Regions from separate parts of the Paenibacillus filicis genome, predicted to be linked through region 1. Evidence: riboswitches for the same ligand, from Rfam matches in the RefSeq annotation. Region 1 holds a riboswitch; each other region holds the start of a gene.

Evidence for each region. Region 1 has a riboswitch for cyclic di-AMP ahead of WMW72_RS09785 (C40 family peptidase). Riboswitches for the same ligand answer to the same signal wherever they lie in the genome.
Region 2: it holds a riboswitch for cyclic di-AMP, as region 1 does, so the genes downstream of both, WMW72_RS31465 (TrkH family potassium uptake protein) here and WMW72_RS09785 (C40 family peptidase) in region 1, are expected to answer to the same signal.
Region 3: it holds a riboswitch for cyclic di-AMP, as region 1 does, so the genes downstream of both, WMW72_RS23935 (stalk domain-containing protein) here and WMW72_RS09785 (C40 family peptidase) in region 1, are expected to answer to the same signal.

What each region holds. Positions count from the first base shown of each region.
Region 1 covers NZ_JBBPCC010000005.1:80,599-86,843, reverse strand. The annotation lists gene WMW72_RS09815 (ABC transporter ATP-binding protein) at 1-61, shown strand, start outside; gene WMW72_RS09810 (metallophosphoesterase family protein) at 54-686, shown strand; gene WMW72_RS09805 (WecB/TagA/CpsF family glycosyltransferase) at 855-1,607, shown strand; gene WMW72_RS09800 (hypothetical protein) at 1,663-2,646, shown strand; gene WMW72_RS09795 (HAD family hydrolase) at 2,789-3,469, shown strand; gene WMW72_RS09790 (acyltransferase family protein) at 3,619-4,836, shown strand; cyclic di-AMP (ydaO/yuaA leader) riboswitch at 4,989-5,131, shown strand; gene WMW72_RS09785 (C40 family peptidase) at 5,132-5,989, shown strand; gene WMW72_RS09780 (helix-turn-helix domain-containing protein) at 6,156-6,245, opposite strand, start outside.
Region 2 covers NZ_JBBPCC010000030.1:25,427-31,671, forward strand. The annotation lists gene WMW72_RS31455 (LysR family transcriptional regulator) at 1-825, shown strand, start outside; gene WMW72_RS31460 (potassium channel family protein) at 833-1,495, opposite strand; gene WMW72_RS31465 (TrkH family potassium uptake protein) at 1,511-2,872, opposite strand; cyclic di-AMP (ydaO/yuaA leader) riboswitch at 2,942-3,092, opposite strand; gene WMW72_RS31470 (CPBP family intramembrane glutamic endopeptidase) at 3,367-4,995, shown strand; gene uvrC (excinuclease ABC subunit UvrC) at 5,047-6,245, opposite strand, start outside.
Region 3 covers NZ_JBBPCC010000017.1:171,829-178,073, forward strand. The annotation lists gene purK (5-(carboxyamino)imidazole ribonucleotide synthase) at 1-628, opposite strand, end outside; gene purE (5-(carboxyamino)imidazole ribonucleotide mutase) at 625-1,110, opposite strand; purine riboswitch at 1,282-1,383, opposite strand; gene WMW72_RS23930 (DUF6483 family protein) at 1,514-2,209, opposite strand; cyclic di-AMP (ydaO/yuaA leader) riboswitch at 2,358-2,521, shown strand; gene WMW72_RS23935 (stalk domain-containing protein) at 2,524-3,357, shown strand; gene WMW72_RS23940 (polysaccharide deacetylase family protein) at 3,547-4,248, shown strand; gene WMW72_RS23945 (DoxX family protein) at 4,429-4,989, shown strand; gene WMW72_RS23950 (AAA family ATPase) at 5,173-5,952, shown strand.

The DNA of each region.
Region 1 (6,245 bases):
GTATCTTCCTCCAGAGCGGACGATGATCTATGGAGGAAGCACCGGCGCATCGGATGAATAGGGTGCTGGCCGTGACAGACATCCATGGATACGGCCATCTGCTGGAAAAGCTGCTGGAGCATGCGGGCTATGACGCGGGCTGCGACCGTTTGTTTTTACTTGGGGATTATGTCAATAAGGGACCGGACTCACTGGGCACGCTCAAGCTGGTCCGCAAGCTGACGGAAGAAGGAGCGGTCGCGCTCCAGGGCAACAATGAGCGCAAATGGCTGCGTTCTCTTCCTCCGGATGTACAGTCGTGTGCCGAATGGGAAGACGGGGACGGCGAGTTTCTGAGCAAGCTTCCGCTATGGGCGGAGCATGACGGATTTTTGTTCGTTCATGCGGGTGTGCGTCCAGGAGTCCCGATGGACCGGCAGACGCCGGAGGACTTGACGGAGATTCGGGAAGAGTTTCACGGAAGTCCGCCTGAATCGGGGAGGATCGTCATTTTCGGCCACACCTCAACCTTCCGGTTCGGTCTCAGTCCGGAGCGCGTCTGGCTCGGCAATGGCAAGCTTGGCATCGATACCGGAGCCGGGCACGGCTATTATGTGAGTCTCCTCGACCTGACGCATGGGATCCAATGGTACATCTCTGTAAAAGCCCCTCACTCGATCGGAACGGCTAGGCTTGGCCGTGCATAGGCTTGAACAAGGACGAACCGGCTAAAGCTGTGTTCGTCTTTGGGCTGCTGCCCGAACGTGCCTGCAAGTCTGTCTATGAATAGGCTCAGGGCTTTCGTATAGATACAACAGTAGGAATATGGTAATATCTTCGTAATCATGAATTTTTCTGTCGAAAGGTGATTATTGATGACCGAATCCGTCTCTATCCTGGGCATTCCCTTCTCCAAGCTGACGCTAGATCAGACGACGCATCGTCTGGCGGGGCATATCGCTGGACCATCGTCCGGGCTATTCCACCTGATTACAGCTAACCCGGAGATTACGATCGCCAGCCAGTCCGATGAACTGCTGCGGCAAATCGTAAGCGAGGCCGATCTGATTACACCGGACGGGATCGGGATCGTGTTGGCCTCCCGCAGACAAGGCGAACCGGTGCCGGAGCGTGTGACGGGGTACGATCTGCTTCTCCGTCTGCTGGACCAGGGGAACCGGCTCGGCTGGAGCTTCTACTTCCTCGGAACAGATGAAGAGACGAACGCCAGAGCGGCGGGCAGGATTGCGGAGCTGTACCCGAAGGTCAGCATCGCGGGAAGGCATCATGGTTTCTTCGGCGCGGAGGAGGAGAGCGGTATCCTCGCGGAGATCCGGCAAGTCCAGCCGGACATTCTGATCGTAGCGATGGGTGCGCCGTATTCGGATAAATGGATCTACAAGCACAAAGCGGAGCTCGCTTCCGTCCGGGTAGTCTTTGGCGTCGGCGGAAGTCTGGATGTGATCGCCGGCAAGGTTAAGCCGACCCCGGCCATCTGGAAGCGTCTTAACCTGGAATGGCTGCACCGGCTGCTCACCGTTCCTGCGGCCAAAGGGCAAAAATCCCGCTGGCGCCGCCAGTCGGCGCTGCCGAAGTTTGTGTACCGGGCCATCCTGAGACGGGGATGAACGGAAGAGAATGGAATCTGTCTAGGTTGACCATGTCGGAGGAGGTCTTCATTGCATGCTCTCAACGTTAAAATGGCTGGTGATCGCAGCAGCGGTCGTTCACTTTATATCCGTATCGAACGATTCTTCTCAATCGGAGGTTACGTCTATGTCACAGACACAAGAAAGCAAGCAGACGGAGCTGCTGGAATGGACAGACGAACAGAGGGAGCGCGTGAATTTCGGCAAGTACGAGCTGCCTCCAACCTTGCGTAAGCTGAATGATGTGCAGCAGGAGCTAGGCGGTACGGAACAGCTGTATGACGCTCTTCATTTTTACCTCGTGGAGGGAGATTCGAGATATTTCAATACACCCAGCGATGTCGTGGTGTTTGGCACAACCGGCATGGACGGGATTCATTATGGATTCCTGACAGACTACGGGACGGTAGCGGACCTGGAAGAAGCACCGGTCGTCTGCGTATCTCCGATGGACTTTGACCGGCCTGTCTGGCTGGTGGCGCGTAACCTGAGAGAATTTCTACGGTTAAACCTGACGGACGCTGATCTGACCATCAATCATTTCCAGGATGAGCCGTCTTATCTGGAAGCCAAGCGGCAATTCGCAGAGGAGGCGGCCGCCTCGCCTTACCAGCCGTCTGAGGAAGAGCTGCGCAGCAGGCAGGAAGCGGTGAGCCTGCTCTTGAAACGAATCGAGCTGCCTGAGATCGTTCATCCGTTCGGTTATCTGGAGACGGTTCGGGAAGAGCGGCTTGCGAGGATTACGGTTCAGACTCAGGATGGACTGGGCGTAACGGAGCCTTTGGAGGCTGGTCACGAATCTGCTGTTCTGCCGATCCGTAAGGATAAGACGCTGGAGCCGGACGCACTCAAGCGTTATCTGGCAGAGGCCTCTAGAGCATCCAAGCTGGCTTTATTCCGGGATATTCAGATGCATATGGTGTTGTCTGAAGAGCGGGAAGTGCGGACGATGGTTGTCGCCGAGTTGCGAAGGCTGGGACTGGCTGAAGAAGCGGGGCGCATAGAAGCCGAGGGTTGAAGCGCTGCTCCTTGCTTCTGTACTGCTAGGGGCTTTACCCTGAGTGCCATTGTGCTATAATCTTCGAGGACAGCAGACATCCCTCTGGTGGATTGCATTAGACGAGGGCGCAGAGGATTCCCTTGGGCGAGGAGAGATCACGATGAACAACTATTCAGTCATTCTGTTTGACCTGGACGGCACGTTAACGGATTCCAAGCTTGGCATTACGAGGTGTGTCCAGTACGCACTGGACAAGCTGGGCCGGCCGGAGCGGGATTTGGACAAGCTGGAGCCTTTTATCGGGCCCCCGCTTCAGGAAACTTTTTCCTCCATCTATGGGTTTTCCGAGGAAGAAGTTAGCCAGGCCATCGGCTATTATCGGGAGAGATTCAAGTCCGTCGGCATGTTTGAGAATGAGGTGTACCCACAGATTCGTGAGCTGCTGGCGGAGCTCAAGGAGCAGAACAAGCGGCTCATCGTCGCTACCTCCAAGCCTACGCCATTCGCCGAACAAATCCTGCGTTACTTCGAATTGGACCCGTATTTCGAGCTGATCGCAGGCAGCAATCTGGATGGCACACGAGCCTCCAAGACCGAAGTCATTGCCTATGTGCTAGGGCAGCTGAGCGGGGTAGACAAGCAGGATGTAGTGATGGTCGGAGACCGCAAGCATGACATCATCGGGGCCAACAACACAGGTATTCACTCGATCGCCGTTATGTACGGGTACGGGTCTCTGGAGGAACTGCAGCCGGTTGAACCCACCTATATGGTTCACAGTACGGCAGAGCTGAGAGAAGTCCTCAGTGGCAAAGGTGAAGCCTTGGGATCAGGGCGATAACGGTTGTAACTTCAATTAATATGAGTCTTACGGACCCAAGCGACTGAATTCAAGCTGCTTGGGTTTGATTTTTTTCTGACAATTATTGCTATAGACCTATTCGTTGTGATACAATTCGTATCAAAAGATGAAGCTGGAGGTGCGACTTTTTGAAACGCTATGAGGAATTAGACTCATTAAGAGGGTTAGCTGCAATGACTGTTTTTTTTGCTCATTGTTTAGGTATGTTTGTCTTGTACAATAATCCGTCTATCCGGGGGGATTTTGTTTCATATCTGTTGAAATTTACACCACTAAGTATTTTGATATCTGGACACGAAGCGGTGATCTTATTTTTTGTGCTTAGTGGGCTTGTTTTGTCATTTCCATTTGTCACCCCAGGCAAATCACCTTCTACGCCTGTTTTTATTACGAAACGTGTACTTCGATTATACGTGCCTTATGCCGTAGCTATTATCTTTGCCATCCTATTAAGACTGCTGATCCCAACCCATCGTATTGAGGGGTTCAGCAACTGGTTTGCAGCGCACTGGCAGAGTCCAATAAGTATTAAGTTATTAATCAATCATTTACTCTTCTTGCCTAGCTATACATTTGGCGGCGGGAGATATGATATCGCTGCCTTTGATTCTGTTATTTGGACTTTGATTCAAGAGTTGCGAGTTTCCATCATATTTCCGTTGATTATGCTCATCGTTCTCAAATTAAACTGGAAAACAAACGTGTTGATCGGCCTTGGACTCTCTCTCCTATCCCACATCATGGTTATTGTTAGCAAGATAGATACTCTGCCTAAACTGCTCAATTCTTTACTCCCTTATCTGAACACGATAGAGTGGATACCCATGTTTATAATCGGAGCCTTGATAGGTAAACATTTTAAACTCATTCTTGATTTCTTTGAAAACTTGACTTCGACGAAAAAAATAATGATTTCAGTAGGTGGTATTTTATTATATACGTATCCACATTGGTTTTTTAAAGAAGTGGAATGGATACACCTGGATGTGATTAATGATTGGGTAACCCTATTGGGGGCGGGGATATTAATTTGCTTGGCACTGACGGCAAAATCCTTTTCAACCTTTCTAAGGTTAAAGCCAATCCACCACTTAGGCAAAATATCATACAGTTTTTACCTGTATCACATGATTGTATTAGTCGGTTTGTTTTTCTTGTTTCATGAAAAAATGCCGATATGGCTCATATGGGTCGGTACTTTAGTCATTTCGTGGATCATTTCAACCTTGTCTTATCGTTATATTGAAACGTTAAGCATCCATTGGGGAAAAAGGTTGTCGATGTTCCTTTTTAGAGATGGCACGAAGACGAATTTAGAATTGAATAATCGTAAGATATCCTCATAAGCCGTGTACCGATGAGGTTTAGTTGAACTTTTGCAGGAGCTTGCCTATAATAGGACTAGCATGAATAAGCCTTTTGAGCAACCGGGAAAGCATGGGTAATCCATGAGGTGGCACAGCGGATTATTTGCAGGTGTCTGCCTTGCTTGAATGCGACAATACAATGGCCGAATCCAATTCAGCAGAAGAATTGGTACGGGGGATGATTTACCTAGGGGTGAATGTCCGCGCAAGCGGACTAGGGAGCAACCTCTTCCGAATCCGTCAACTAACCTCGAAGGCTACAGGAGGAATACGTTTGAATCGTTTTTGCAAAACGCTTGTTTTTTCATGCGCATTGACAGCTGTCGGCATCGTATCGGGCTTTGGGGCCGATTCAGCCCAAGCCGCTTCTTCGGAAGTCAAGGTGCAGGTGAACGACAGTCTGGTTTCGTTTCCCGATGCGCAGCCCTTTATTGACACCGCCAATACGTTGCAGATTCCCATGCGTCTGCTGGTCGAAAATTTGGGGTACAAGCTGGATTGGAGCAAGGATGCCGATGTCATCAAAGTCACGCTGACCAGTGATCAGCAATCGATCAAGCTGCAGACCGGCAGCAAGCAAGCGGTCGTGAACGGGAAAACGGTGGATATGGATGCGCCGCCCCAGTTCAGCGAAGGCAGAGTCTATCTTCCGTTGAGATTCGTATCCGAGACCTTCGGATACCGTGTCCAGTGGGACCCTAGCAACCGCATCGCGATCATTAACCAGGACGGCCAGTATCATGCACCAGCCTGGTACAAGCCGAAGCCGGTACCGTCTGTCGTACAAACCGCGTATCAGTACCTGGGAACCCCCTACATGTATGGCGGAGAATCGACCAACGGCTTTGACTGCTCGGGGTTTGTGAACTATGTTTTTGAAAAGCAAGGCGTCTCGCTGCCTAGAACGTCCGTCGATATGTACGACAACCTGGGGCAAAGCGTAACGAATCTGCAGGAAGGCGATCTGGTCTTCTTTGCCGAGAAAAATAAAACCTCGCATGTGGGGATTTATTTGGGGAATGGCCAATTTATCTCATCCGCCTCGTCCGTCGGCGTGTCCGTCGCGAGCCTGACCAGCGGCTATTGGGGCAAGCGGTATGTAGGGGCCAAGCGAGTGTCCACCGTCTCTTAAGCCGAAGCAAGCATACGTTTCTGATCGTTTCATGGTTTTCATTCTAAATATAACCATTACGCCCGAATCCGGCTCAAGCAGCCGCAGGGCAACGGGAACCCGCCGTCAGGCGGGTTTCTTTTTACTTATCCAGCGAAGATGCAGGCTCATGACGGGACAGCCGGTATCATCCGGCGCTGCATGATCCATGCACGGCACGATATTGGCTCGGTGTGAGCCCCGCAACCCGCTTGAACGTATGGCAGAAATGCGAAAT
Region 2 (6,245 bases), on a different contig from region 1:
AACATCTCTCAGCCCGCTCTCTCGCGCAAGATCATGAAGCTGGAGGAGGATCTTGGGGTCGAGCTGTTCCGCCGCAAGGGCAAGCGGCTTGAGCTGACGCGGGCAGGCGAGATCAGCTACGAGTACGCGCTGGATCAGCAGCGGCTGGAGCGTAAGCTGCAGCAGTCGCTCCGGATCTTCAAGACGAGCACGAAGCCTGCCAGCCTGGTCATCGGCGCCAGTCTGACCACGCTGCAGTCGACACTGCCTGACCTGATCACGATCTATACACGTGAGCATCCGCTGACGGATATCAAGGCGCTGACAGGCAAAACCCACGAGATCGTCCCTCTTGTCAAGGAGAAGAAGGTCGATATCGGCCTCGTGGCTTCGGGCATCGACGACCCCGGACTCGTCTGTCTGCCGCTGTTCGACGATCCGCTTTGCCTCGTACTCCCCGCCAGCCACCCCTATGCGGACCGCACGGACCTGAGCGCAGCCGACCTGCATGAGCTGCCGATGATTCTGTTTTCCCGGGGAACGTGGTACCGCGTGCTGATGGATGAGATGTTTCACCGCTGCAGCGTCCACCCCGATGTGAAGATGGAGATCGATTCCTTCGAGGCCATCATCCGGCTGGCAGCGACCTGTCAGACCGCCACGCTGCTGCCCGAATCTTATCTGCGGCATGTCCTTGTGGAAACAAACGGCCTGATCGTCCGCTTCATCCCGGAGCTGGAGCAAACAAAAAGAACGACCTCGCTCCTATATACGGAGGAAGCCGCTCTGGAGCCGCCGATCCGGCTGTTCATCGATCTGGCGGTTAAGCATTCGAGTCAGCGGTAGCCGCCGCTTAGCGGATCACAGCCTTCTCGAAATGGTCGATCTGGTCATTCGTCCCGATGATGACCATCACATCCTTCTCCTCCACGGAGTCGGTGGCCGTCGGGGCGATAATAACGCCTTCTTTCTTATTAATAGCTACGATGCTGCAGCCGTACTTGGCCCGCGTGTCGAGATCCCGCAAGGTCCTTCCGTCCAGACACCTTGGAACCGTCAGCTCCGCGATCGTGTACTCGCACGACAGCTCGATATAATCGAGCAGATTCGGCGAGACGAGCTGATGCGCAACCCGCACCCCCATGTCCCGCTCCGGGAAAATAATGCGGTCGACGCCGATCTTGTTCAGCACCTTGCCGTGCAGCTCGGACAACGCCTTCGCCACAACCATCTTGACCCCGATATCCTTGAGCAGAATCGTGGTCAGGATACTGGACTGGATATCGTCGCCGATCGCGACGATCACACAGTCGAAGTTGCGCAGGCCGAGCGAACGTATGACGTCTTCGTCGGTAGAATCCGCAACCACGACATGTGTAAGCTCCTCACTCATCGCCTCCACGGGCTCCTCGTGCTTGTCGATCCCCATAACCTCATAGCCAAGCTTGATCAGTTCCTTGGCCAGACTCGATCCGAACCTGCCTAGTCCAATAACGGCATATTGACTGCGCTTCATCCTGTGTCTCTTCCCCTATCCGATGGTGATTTTCCCTTCCGGGTATCTGTACAGCTCTTTCTCCGCTTTGGGTCCCAGCGCATAAGCCAGCGTCAGCGGTCCAAGACGGCCGGCAAACATCGTCAAGGCGATCATGACTTTGCCGAAGGTCGACAGATCGGGCGTCAGTCCCATGCTGAGGCCGACCGTGCCGAATGCGGACGTTACCTCGAACAAAATCATTAGAAAGCTGTGATCCTCAGTCGTGGACAGCAGCATCGTGACGATCATGACCAGGAACAAGGCCAGCATCGTCAGCGTGATCGCCTTCAGGATACGGTCCTTGCCCAGTCTGCTGCGGAACAGCACGATATCCTCCTTGCCCCGGATCATCGCGATCATGGCCCCGACCAGCACCGTGAAGGTCGTCGTCTTCACTCCTCCGCCTGTCGAGCCTGGAGAAGCCCCGATAAACATCAGGATGATGATGAACAGCTGACTCGCCTGCCGCAGTCCCGCCATGTCCACACTATTGGCGCCTGCCGTTCTCGGCGACACGGACTGGAAGAACGAAGCCAGTACCTTGCCGTCCCAGCCGAGCGGGCCCAGCGTTCTCGTATTCGAATATTCGAAGGCGAAGATGACGATAGCTCCTAGCACAATCAGCAATCCGCTGGCCGACAGCACGACCTTGGAATGCAGGGACAGCCGCCGCTTCTGCTTGAATTCCAGCAGATCCGACAGGACGACGAAGCCGAGGCCTCCGAGCACGATGAGCGCCATCGATACGACATTGACCAGCGCATCATCCGCATAGGAGGTAAGACCGGTGAAGGGCCCGCTCACCGCACCGAATAAATCAAAGCCAGCGTTGTTGAAAAATGAAATGGCATGAAAGAACCCGTAGCCGATCCCTCTCGCCACCCCGAGATCGAAGGACCACCGGATGGCGAACAGAATGGCTCCCGCGAGCTCGATGGTGAGCGAGTAAACCAGCACCTTGCGGATCAGCCGGACAATGCCTTCCATGCTGCCCTGGTTCATAGCCTCCTGCAGAATCAGCCTTTCCTTCAAGGAAATCCGTTTTTTCAGTACAAAAGCGAACAAGGTAGACATCGTCATGAAGCCAAGTCCTCCGACCTGAATCATGATGATGATGACGATTTTGCCGAATAAAGACCAATGAAGTCCGGTGTCTACGACGACAAGTCCTGTCACGCAAGCTGCCGAGGTCGCGGTGAACAACGCATCGAGGACAGGCGTCGGGAGGCCATCCGCGGATGAAAAGGGCAGCGTCAACAGAATCGTGCCGAGCAGAATAATCGCGGCGAAGCCAAGCACCAGAATCTGCGGCGGCGTCAGCTCGAATTTCTTATGCTTCTGTGCGGTTGATATCATCTCATGGGGCACCTCATCGCCGTATATGAACAACAAAAAAAGCACGGGAAACCCAGTGCTTTGCGTACAAGGTTCCTGCATTCAAGCCTACGAGGTTAGCTGACGGATTCGGGTATACAGGCACCCTATCCATGCATGCGGCCGGACGGCCGGGCACGGAATTCACCCCTATGTTTCATGGTTCCCCCGTTTTCAATACGAAATTCGGCTTTTTTATTCAATTCATATGAATTATAGACGGGTTTGAGTGGAAGCACAAAGCTGTTTTTGACGGTTTTGGGTGGATAAAGCGATCCCCGGGGCAATTGTAAGCGATCACATGGGGGCAACCCTTGCGCTGGCTTGTTTTTTCCGACTCTTACGCATGTTATCATGATATTATCCAAAAGCATGGATGGACGTCCTTGCGAATACAATACAAGTGCCAGTCCAAAAGCATGCTCTCAGCACCGAGCCCTCTTGCCCAATAGATTCCAACCGATAAGGAGTGCGCTATGCCCACATTCAAGCAACGCCCCCCCTTGCTGCTCGCCGTTATCGGCTTGCTGCTGTATTTCGGCCTCTCGTACGCGGTTCCGCTGTTCGACAAGCCCTCCTCCCCAGAGCAGGAGAAGCGTTCAACCCCGGCGATCAGCAAGCAGGAAGCGGCCCAGACGGCTGTCGCCTTCATCGACCGGCGCTTCGGCCTCTCCGGGAAGCAGACGGCGGACACGCTGTTCCAATCGTATACGTCCCGCAGCGGCTATATTCAGCAGGCCAAGCTGGAGGATGAATATGAGAAGAAGTTCGCTGCCCGATTCCCTATCGATTACTATGAAGTGGAAATTCGCGACGGAACCTCGACCTACTACGTCGGCGTCAACTTTACGACCCGCAGCGTCCTAAGCTTTAGCGCCTACAAGGCCCCTACAGCCAAGACGGATGCGCTGCCCACACTGGAGAGCACCCCCGGCTCAGCGGCGGAGCAAGCGATCCGGGATATGGGCTTTGATCCCGCAGGCTACACGCTGCACAGCGGAGTCAGCCCGGAGGGAGCGGCCGAGCAGGTGTATGTCAGCAGGACGGAGCAGATCGGCGAAGCCAAGCTGGAGCTGAGGCTGCTGACGGTAGGCGGACAGGTGACGGCATTCCGACCGGCATTCCCGCCGCCCGACAGCTTCGTGCGCTGGCAGGAGGTCCAGGACGGCCGCTCCGGGCTTATGACAAGGATCAGCATGATCGCCTCGCTGGCGATGACGCTGGCCTCCCTGGTGATCGTGGTGCGCTACCGGCGGCAGATCAGCTTCGTGCGCGGCACACTGCTTACACTTGTCTTTCTAGCGCTGTATCTGCTCAACAACTACAATATGCTGCCGGCGTTTCGCACGAGCCATGGCAGCGGGCCATCCGAGGCGGGTGCCATCCTCTATCTGTGGATCATCAATACCTACGTTGTGCTAATGGCGTTATCCACGTATTTCGCCCTGCTTGCCGGAGGTAAGCTCACGCAGGACCGCGGCGTCCGCCCTTGGGCCGTGTGGCGGGACGTGGACTTTGGAGAGCAGGCCAAGCGGTCCATGAAGGACGGCTACATCCTGGGCCTGTTCATTCTAGGCATCCAGCAGGTGCTGTTCCTCGGTGCCTCCGCGCTGTTCGATGTCTGGTCCGTGAACGACCCCAGCGACTCCGTCTACAATATGACGCATCCGGAAATTTTCCCGCTGCTCGCGTGGTCGGCAGCCATCTCCGAGGAAGCGGTCTTCCGCCTGCTGGGCGTGTCCCTGATGCTGCGGCTGACCCGCAGCCCGTTCGTCTCCGTGCTCATCCCAAGCATCGTATGGGCGATGAGCCATACGCAGTACCCGATCTACCCGGTCTATACCCGTCTGATCGAGGTGACCGTCATCGGCATTCTGTTCGGCTATGCCTTCCTGCGCTACGGCTTCCTGACGGCCGTCTTCGCCCATGCGTCCATGGACAGCATCCTGATGGGCCTGTCACTCATCTATGACGGGGACGCCAAACAAGCCGCCGCAGGACTGGTCTACTTCTTCGTCCCTGCGGCGGCCGGCTGGCTGCTCTATGCGATTCACGGACGGATCAGACGCCGTCCTCCGTCCTTGCCTTCCGCGCGCTACCCTTGATTCTCGTCCGCTATGGAACAACTGAGATGTGGTGTCTGACTGGAGCTTCGGTTATTCCGCCAGCCCGGTATTCTCCAACTCGCCAGACACTTTGTCGCTCTCTTCCCCGGAAGCCGCATCCGGGTCTGTATCTGCTGGACCGTTCAGCGAAGCAAGAATATGGAGAGCGAGCTTCTCCCCTATGCCCAGAGGCTTGAAGTCTGCGACTTCGGCCTCTTTGATTTTCTTCAGCGAGCCAAAATGCTTGAGCATGGCCTTGCGGCGCTTCTCGCCGATCCCGGTGATCGAGTCGAGCGTCGAGACGATCATCGACTTGGCCCGCGTCTCGCGGTGGAACGTGATAGCGAAGCGGTGAACCTCGTCTTGGATGCGCTGCAGCAGGTAAAACTCCTGGCTGTCGCGCGGCAGAGGCACGACCTCCGCCGGGTCCCCCATCAGCAGCTGCGCCGTCTTATGCTTGGCATCCTTCACCAGCCCGCATACAGGCAGATGCAGGCCCAGCTCATTCTCCAGCACGTCGACGGCTGCCGCCAGATGTCCCCGCCCTCCGTCGATGACGATCAGATCGGGCATCCGCAGTCCTTCCTTCAATACGCGCTCATACCGCCGCCGTACGACCTCCCGCATCGTTTCGTAGTCGTCCGGCCCTTGTACAGTCTTAATCTTGTACTTGCGGTATTCCTTGCGGTCGGGCTTGCCGTCAGTGAAGACGACCATGGCGGAAACCGGGTCCGAGCCCTGAATATTCGAGTTATCGAAAGCCTCGATCCGGTGGATCGTTCCCGTTCCCAGGTATTGCCCCAGATTCTCGACGGCCTTCACGGTCCGCTCGGCATCCCGCTCGATCAGCTTGAACTTCTCCTCCAGCGCCACACGGGCGTTGTCACAGGCCATGCCGACCATATTCTTCTTCAGCCCGCGGCGCGGCATATGAACCCGAACCTTCAGCCAGCTCTCCAGCGCTTCCTTGACGTCCGATTTCACCTCGGATAGACCTCCGTCATCCGATGCTTTGGATTCAGTGGAGCCTTCATCCGCTTGCGGTTCCCCTTCATCGTCAGGCAGTGGCTCCCCGGCTTCCGCCGCAGCCACCGCTTCACGGAAAGCCAGCCGGTCCGCCTGACTTTCAACCTCCAAGCCGGATTCCTTCTGTATGCCTGCAGCATCTGCGGGGCCGACGGCAATCTCCGCTTCCTCTGCACTGAGCGGCAGGAAAATCTCCTTCGGCAGCGCCGGATTGTCGCTGTAGT
Region 3 (6,245 bases), on a different contig from region 1:
CGATGACGGACAGCTCCTTCTCGAAGCGGATGAACTGCTCCAGCACGAGTTCCGTTCCGGCACGGGCCAGCGTCTCGTACGCTTCTGCGATCTCGTCCTCATGACGGATCACCCATTGTCCCTTGCCGTCATAGCCGCCCATCGCCGTCTTCAGTACGCATGGCAGGCCGAAGCGACCTACCGCCTCGCGCAGCTCCTCTACGCTGCCGATCTCCGCGTAAGGCGCTACCTTGACGCCTGCGGCCTCGATGGCCCGCTTCTCCCGCAGCCGGTGCTGGGTCGTGTAGAGCAGCTTGCTGCCCTGCGGCACATACGATTCCTTCATTAGAAGCTCCGTCACGTCCGCATCGACGTTCTCGAACTCATACGTAATGACATCCGACAGCTCTGCCAGCTCCCGTGCCGCCGCCGCATCGTGATAAGGCGCTGTCACCTGGCGGTCGGCTACCTGACCGCAGGGCGAGTCCGGCGTCGGATCGAGTGTGGCAAAGCGGTAGCCCATAGCCCGTCCGGCCAAGGCCAGCATCCGGCCGAGCTGGCCGCCGCCCAGCACACCGATCGTTCCGCCGGGCGCGATCACTTTGGAGGGATCGTAAGCCCTTGCTTCCCGCTGCGTATCCGGTCTCATTCCAGCACGCTCTTCTCTATAACGGTTTGCGCGAGCTTCTCACGGCGCTTCACGAGCTTCTGCTGCAGCTCGGGATCGAAGGCTGCCAGCACCTGAGCGGCGTACAGCCCCGCATTGGTCGCTCCGGCCTGACCGATCGACATCGTGCCCACCGGCACGCCGCCCGGCATCTGTACAATGGAATAGAGTGAATCAAGCCCACTCATTGTAGAAGACTTTACAGGCACGCCAATGACCGGCAGTACCGTCTTCGCCGCAACCATACCCGGCAAATGAGCGGCACCGCCGGCTCCGGCGATAATCAGCTTTAATCCGCGACCGATGGCGGATTCCGCATATTCAAACATCAGATCGGGCGTACGGTGAGCGGATACAACCCGCTTCTCATAGGCGATGCCGAGTTCGTCCAGTATGTCGCACGCATGCTTCATCGTGTCCCAATCGGACTGGCTTCCCATAATGACACCAACTTGCACTGACATGATAACCTCCGTTTGCACCCTTCGATTCCGGGCGGCTGCTTGATGAGCTATATGCTCTATTCATGAAAAAACGCCCTTGAGACAACTGAAGCCAAGTAACGGCCAGCTGTCGGAAGGACGACAAGAAATACCCTTAAGCACAAGTTAAGGCCAAGCACAGAGCGTGCCGACCTCTCATTGACGCTTACTCGTAGTCCAAAAATTTAAGGTTTTCGGGTAGAGACTTTCGGGCCGTATCCCCGACTTTATACGAGACTATTCAACTTATAAATGACCCTGCTTACCAATCTTTTCACTCTCTCAGTTTAGCAGGGATTGACACATCATGTCAACTCTAAAACCCGAACATTCAATATTTATTCCATAAAAATAGTTCGCCTTTAAACCTTGTTATTGGGTAGATTTACCGCTTATTAACAGTCGCATTTTTCATTTCAATGAGTTCTTTTTGACTTTGGGCGACTTCTGGGGCGGATAGCCCTCCCGCCGTCAGCACCGGCTCGCTCAGCAGGGTCCACCGCTCATACATAAGCAAGCCGTTCTCTAGAATGACCAGCCACGAATCAGAGGGCTCGTCTCCGTCTTTCACAGCCAAGCGGTGAAAGAGAGCATCCTCCGCCTTGGATAGCCGGCCTGTTTCTTCATAATAAGGGATAAGCAGCTCCAGCAGCTCAGTGCCCATCGGACTTCTCCCGGCCAGCTCCAGCGCGGCTTCGATCCGCTCGTCGATTTCCTTCAGCATTGCCGAGTCTTCTTCGTCTGCCCTTACCAGCAGAAGCAGCTCCGCCCACCGGATGGATTCACGTGCAGCCTGCTCCCCGTGTTGTTCTTCCTTCAGCATCCGGCCACGGGCGATCATCATGTCGCTCAACGCAAGCGCTTTGCCGATATCCGGCCTGCCTCCCTGGGAGATTAGCTCCAGCAGATCGCGAACCGCCAGCGCCTGCAGCAGTCTAGAGTCGAGTCCGACGAGGCGTTTCATCGCCTGATTGATAATCTCCAGCCGCTCCTGAAGCGCCTGGCCTCGCTTGTTGATGACTTGTCCGATGATTTTGGCCGTCTGTTCGATAAGCCGCATGATATAGTCGCGCTGATACATGACTCTGCCTCCCTGCTTTTCTATAACTTACATTGTACCATTCTGCCGCCACACGGCGGTATTTTTACGGATATCCTCTCAGCTGAAGGAAAAACCTGGCATGGACTGGATGAATTTATGCATTGAACGCTTTAAGCAGGTTATGGTAAAGTCTTAAAAGCCGAATCGAACAGTTTGTTATCTGAACGTACGGGGGACGCATCACATGGGGTGAATAGACGATTCCAGCAGCCATGCCTGCCGAATCGCGCTTAGGGAAAATCCTCTTCCCGAACCCGACAACTAACCTCGGAGGCCCGACAGGAGGGAATCAATTGAATAAGATTTTCAAATGCATCCTGCTGGCAGGTCTGTTCCTGCTGCCCGCGGGAATGACGGCGTCTAAGCCTGCGAATGCCCAGTTTTTCCATCAGGAGACGGACATTAAGGTGCAGGTTAACGATCAGCTCATGCAGTTTGGTGATATTCAGCCGATTGTGGATGCCACTTCCAAGCTTCAAGTTCCTGCTAGAGTCATGGCTGACAAGCTAGGCTATGATCTGCAATGGCAGAAGGTAGGCAACCAGATTGCCATCACCATCGGCAATTCGGAGCAGAAGCTGACCCTAACGACAGGAGAAACTGAGGCCAAGGTGAATGAGCAGCCTGCTTCTCTGGATGCGCCTGCCCGGATCGTAGACGGCCGTGTATACGTTCCTTTCCGTCTGATTGCCGATACGTTCGGCTCCAAGACCCAATGGGATTCGGCCAATCGCATCGCGATTATGTCGACAGACGGCCAGTATCATGCACCGGCCTGGTATCGTCCCCAGGCCATCGCCAAGAGTTACTCCAAAGTCATTGAGGCCAGAGCCTCTGCCTATAGCGCCAGCCCCGCAGAGAACGGCGGGTACACACTCGATTATATGGGCAACCAGCTGCAGCTTGGCACGATCGCCGTAGACCCTTCTGTGATTCCACTCGGATCGAGAGTTTACGTGGAAGGCTACACACATGACGGACTTCCTGCCGGAGGCATGTATGCCGTAGCCAGCGATACCGGTGGAGCGATCAAGGGCAATAAGATCGATATCTTCCTCCCGCAGAGCCGTGAGCAAGTGAAGTCATTCGGGATTCAGCAAGTGAAAGTATATATTCTCGGCTCGTAGCAGCAGCAGTCTTCGGACTGCTGTTTTTGCTATTTTCTTTATAGGCCGCGACTAACCCCCGCTTTTCTCTGGAATACCTTCCACACTCTTATCCTTTTCTTCCATCGGGATTACCCAGCTTTTAGGCCGCATAGCCTCCCGCCTTTTTTCGGACACTATAACTGAATTTACAGCGGAGGAGGCTTGGTCATGATCCGGAAAACAACACTTCTGCTGCTGGCTGGCCTGCTGCTGATTCCCCAATTTCCAGCTGCTGCCGTTCCAAGCCGTGATGAGGTCGTATGGAATGTCCAAACCGATCAGAAGCTGATCGCCTTGACGTTTGACGACGGTCCCAATCCGGTGTACACACCGCAAATTCTGGATCTTCTGCATGCGTATGAGGCCAAGGGGACTTTCTTCGTGTTGGGCAAGCGGGTTCAGATGTATCCGGCCATTGCTATACGTGAGGTCAATGACGGCCACGAAATCGCCAATCATACCTTCGACCATCATTATCTGAAAAACTACCCGCCTGACCGGCTCGTCAATGAAATCAGACAGACGCAGGAAGTTATTTTCGATATCACTGAGCAGATGCCCCACGTCTTTCGCCCACCTGGCGGCTTCTACAATGACCAGCTCCTGGATTCCATGAAGGAAGACAAGCTCACGGTCGTTATGTGGTCATGGTACCAGGATACCAAGGACTGGCGCAAACCGGGAACCAGCAAAATCGTCCAGCAGGTACTTAGCAATGTGCATAACGGCGACATCGTGCTCTTCCACGATCTGGAGGGCGACTGCACGCAAACCGTCGAGGCTCTGAAAATTATCCTGCCTGAATTAAAAGCCCGCGGCTACCAGTTCGTCACCGTATCCGATCTGATCGCACGCACGAGACAGCATTAGCGAAGCCTGAACAGCGGGAGAACTCTTTTTCCTCAGCAAGCCGGCAGCTCATATTCCGGCTTGTTCTCGTTCTTCACCAGGCTATACGAATAAAAGTATATATGATTGTGATTTTTTTCACTTACATAATCAATCCGCAAGCTTATACTAAAATCAGAAAGAACAAAGGAGATGGTTCACATGATGACCTGGCTTAGAGAAAACCGATACGCTGCCGTATTGTTGACCTTCATTCGCTTATATCTCGGGTTTAACTGGATGATTCACGGCTGGGAGAAGCTAACCGGTCCTACCCCGTTCAACGCCGCCGGATTCCTGAAAAATGCGGTCACGAATCCCGTAGCCGATAAAGCGACGAAAGAGCTCATTTATCCGACCTTCACCGCCTTCGTGGAGCACTTCGCTCTACCGAATGCCCAGATCTTCAACACCCTCATCCCGCTGGGCGAGTTTCTGGTCGGTCTTGGCCTGATCCTCGGCGCTTTGACCACGACGGCCATGTTCTTCGGGCTCCTGATGAACTTCATGTTCATGTTTGCCGGTACAGTTAGCACCAACCCTTGGATGATACTCGTCGGCTTCATCATCTTCGCCGCTGGTGCCAATGCAGGCAAATTCGGACTTGATACTTACATCCAGCCTTACCTGAAAAAAATGTTCCGTGCCGCCTTCCATAAGAACGATCACAACGCCAAAGGAAAGCCTCTCGGCGGCAACCCGCTGGAACGCGCCGCTCATTGATCCGCGACTCTGCCGCCCGCCGGCTCAGATCGCTTCAGCCAAGCACCCCTATCCTTGAAGATCAGGATGGGGGTGTTTTCATAACTGGTATCGAACATAAGTTCGTGATATAGTAAGATCATACATGCTTCTGTATGTTATGCTAATACAAGAATCGAACTCACGACGAAAGGACTGTTATCGTTGTCTCCCTCCCTTCGTGACCCTTATATCCGCAGCGTAGAACTGCTTCGTGACCGTATTCCATCTTTCAAGAGCTATCCCTTTCACTTGGACGCTTTGCGGAATTTCTCCACCCTGCAGCTCCATCCGAAGGTTACCTATCTGATCGGTGAGAATGGGACCGGCAAATCCACATTCCTTGAGGCGATCGCTATCGCTTGGGGCTTCAATCCAGAAGGCGGTACGTTGAACTTTACCTTCTCCACACAGGATTCGCATTCGGAGCTGCACCGGTATCTTCGTCTGGTGCGCGGCGTGCACAAGCCTAGAGACGGGTTCTTTTTCCGTGCGGAGACTTATTACAACCTGGCGACGAATATCGACGAGCTGGACCGGGAGCCTGGGGGCGGCGGGCGTATCATCGACTCCTACGGCGGAAAGTCCTTGCATGCCCAATCTCACGGGGAGTCCTTTTTCGCTGCATTCGTTCACCGGTTCGGAGGCAACGGGTTGTATATTCTCGACGAGCCAGAGGCGGCTCTGTCCCCGCTCAAGCAGATGTCCATGCTGGCGCGCATTCATGCCCTCGTGAACAAGAATTCGCAGTTCATTATCTCTACCCACTCGCCGATTCTGATGAGCTATCCCGATGCGGCTCATTACCAGCTATCTCCGGATGGCCTGCAGCAGACGAGCTTGGAGAATACCGACCACTATATCGTAACCAAGCAGTTCTTGACCAATCGAGAACGCATGCTGAAGCATCTGCTGGAGGATTCCACGGCTGGAGACGACGATTAGTCGCTTCTTATTCATTGCCTTCATTGCCAGAAATAAAAGTGATCAGCCCGATTGGCTATACCGCCACGCGGGCTTTTTAGCATGGCATTAACTATAATTGCAAATATTGTTCTTTTTCTCCCCCAGTGTCTGAAATATTGCTATCCTATGTGCTTCCAAGCCTGATCATTTACTAATTGGATGACCCAAATGTACTACCACATATTGACAAGCTGGGGTATTCATCTTATGATTCTATACATAGATTTACGATACATAGATATTCTATGTATAGAATATGTGAAAGGTGGTGC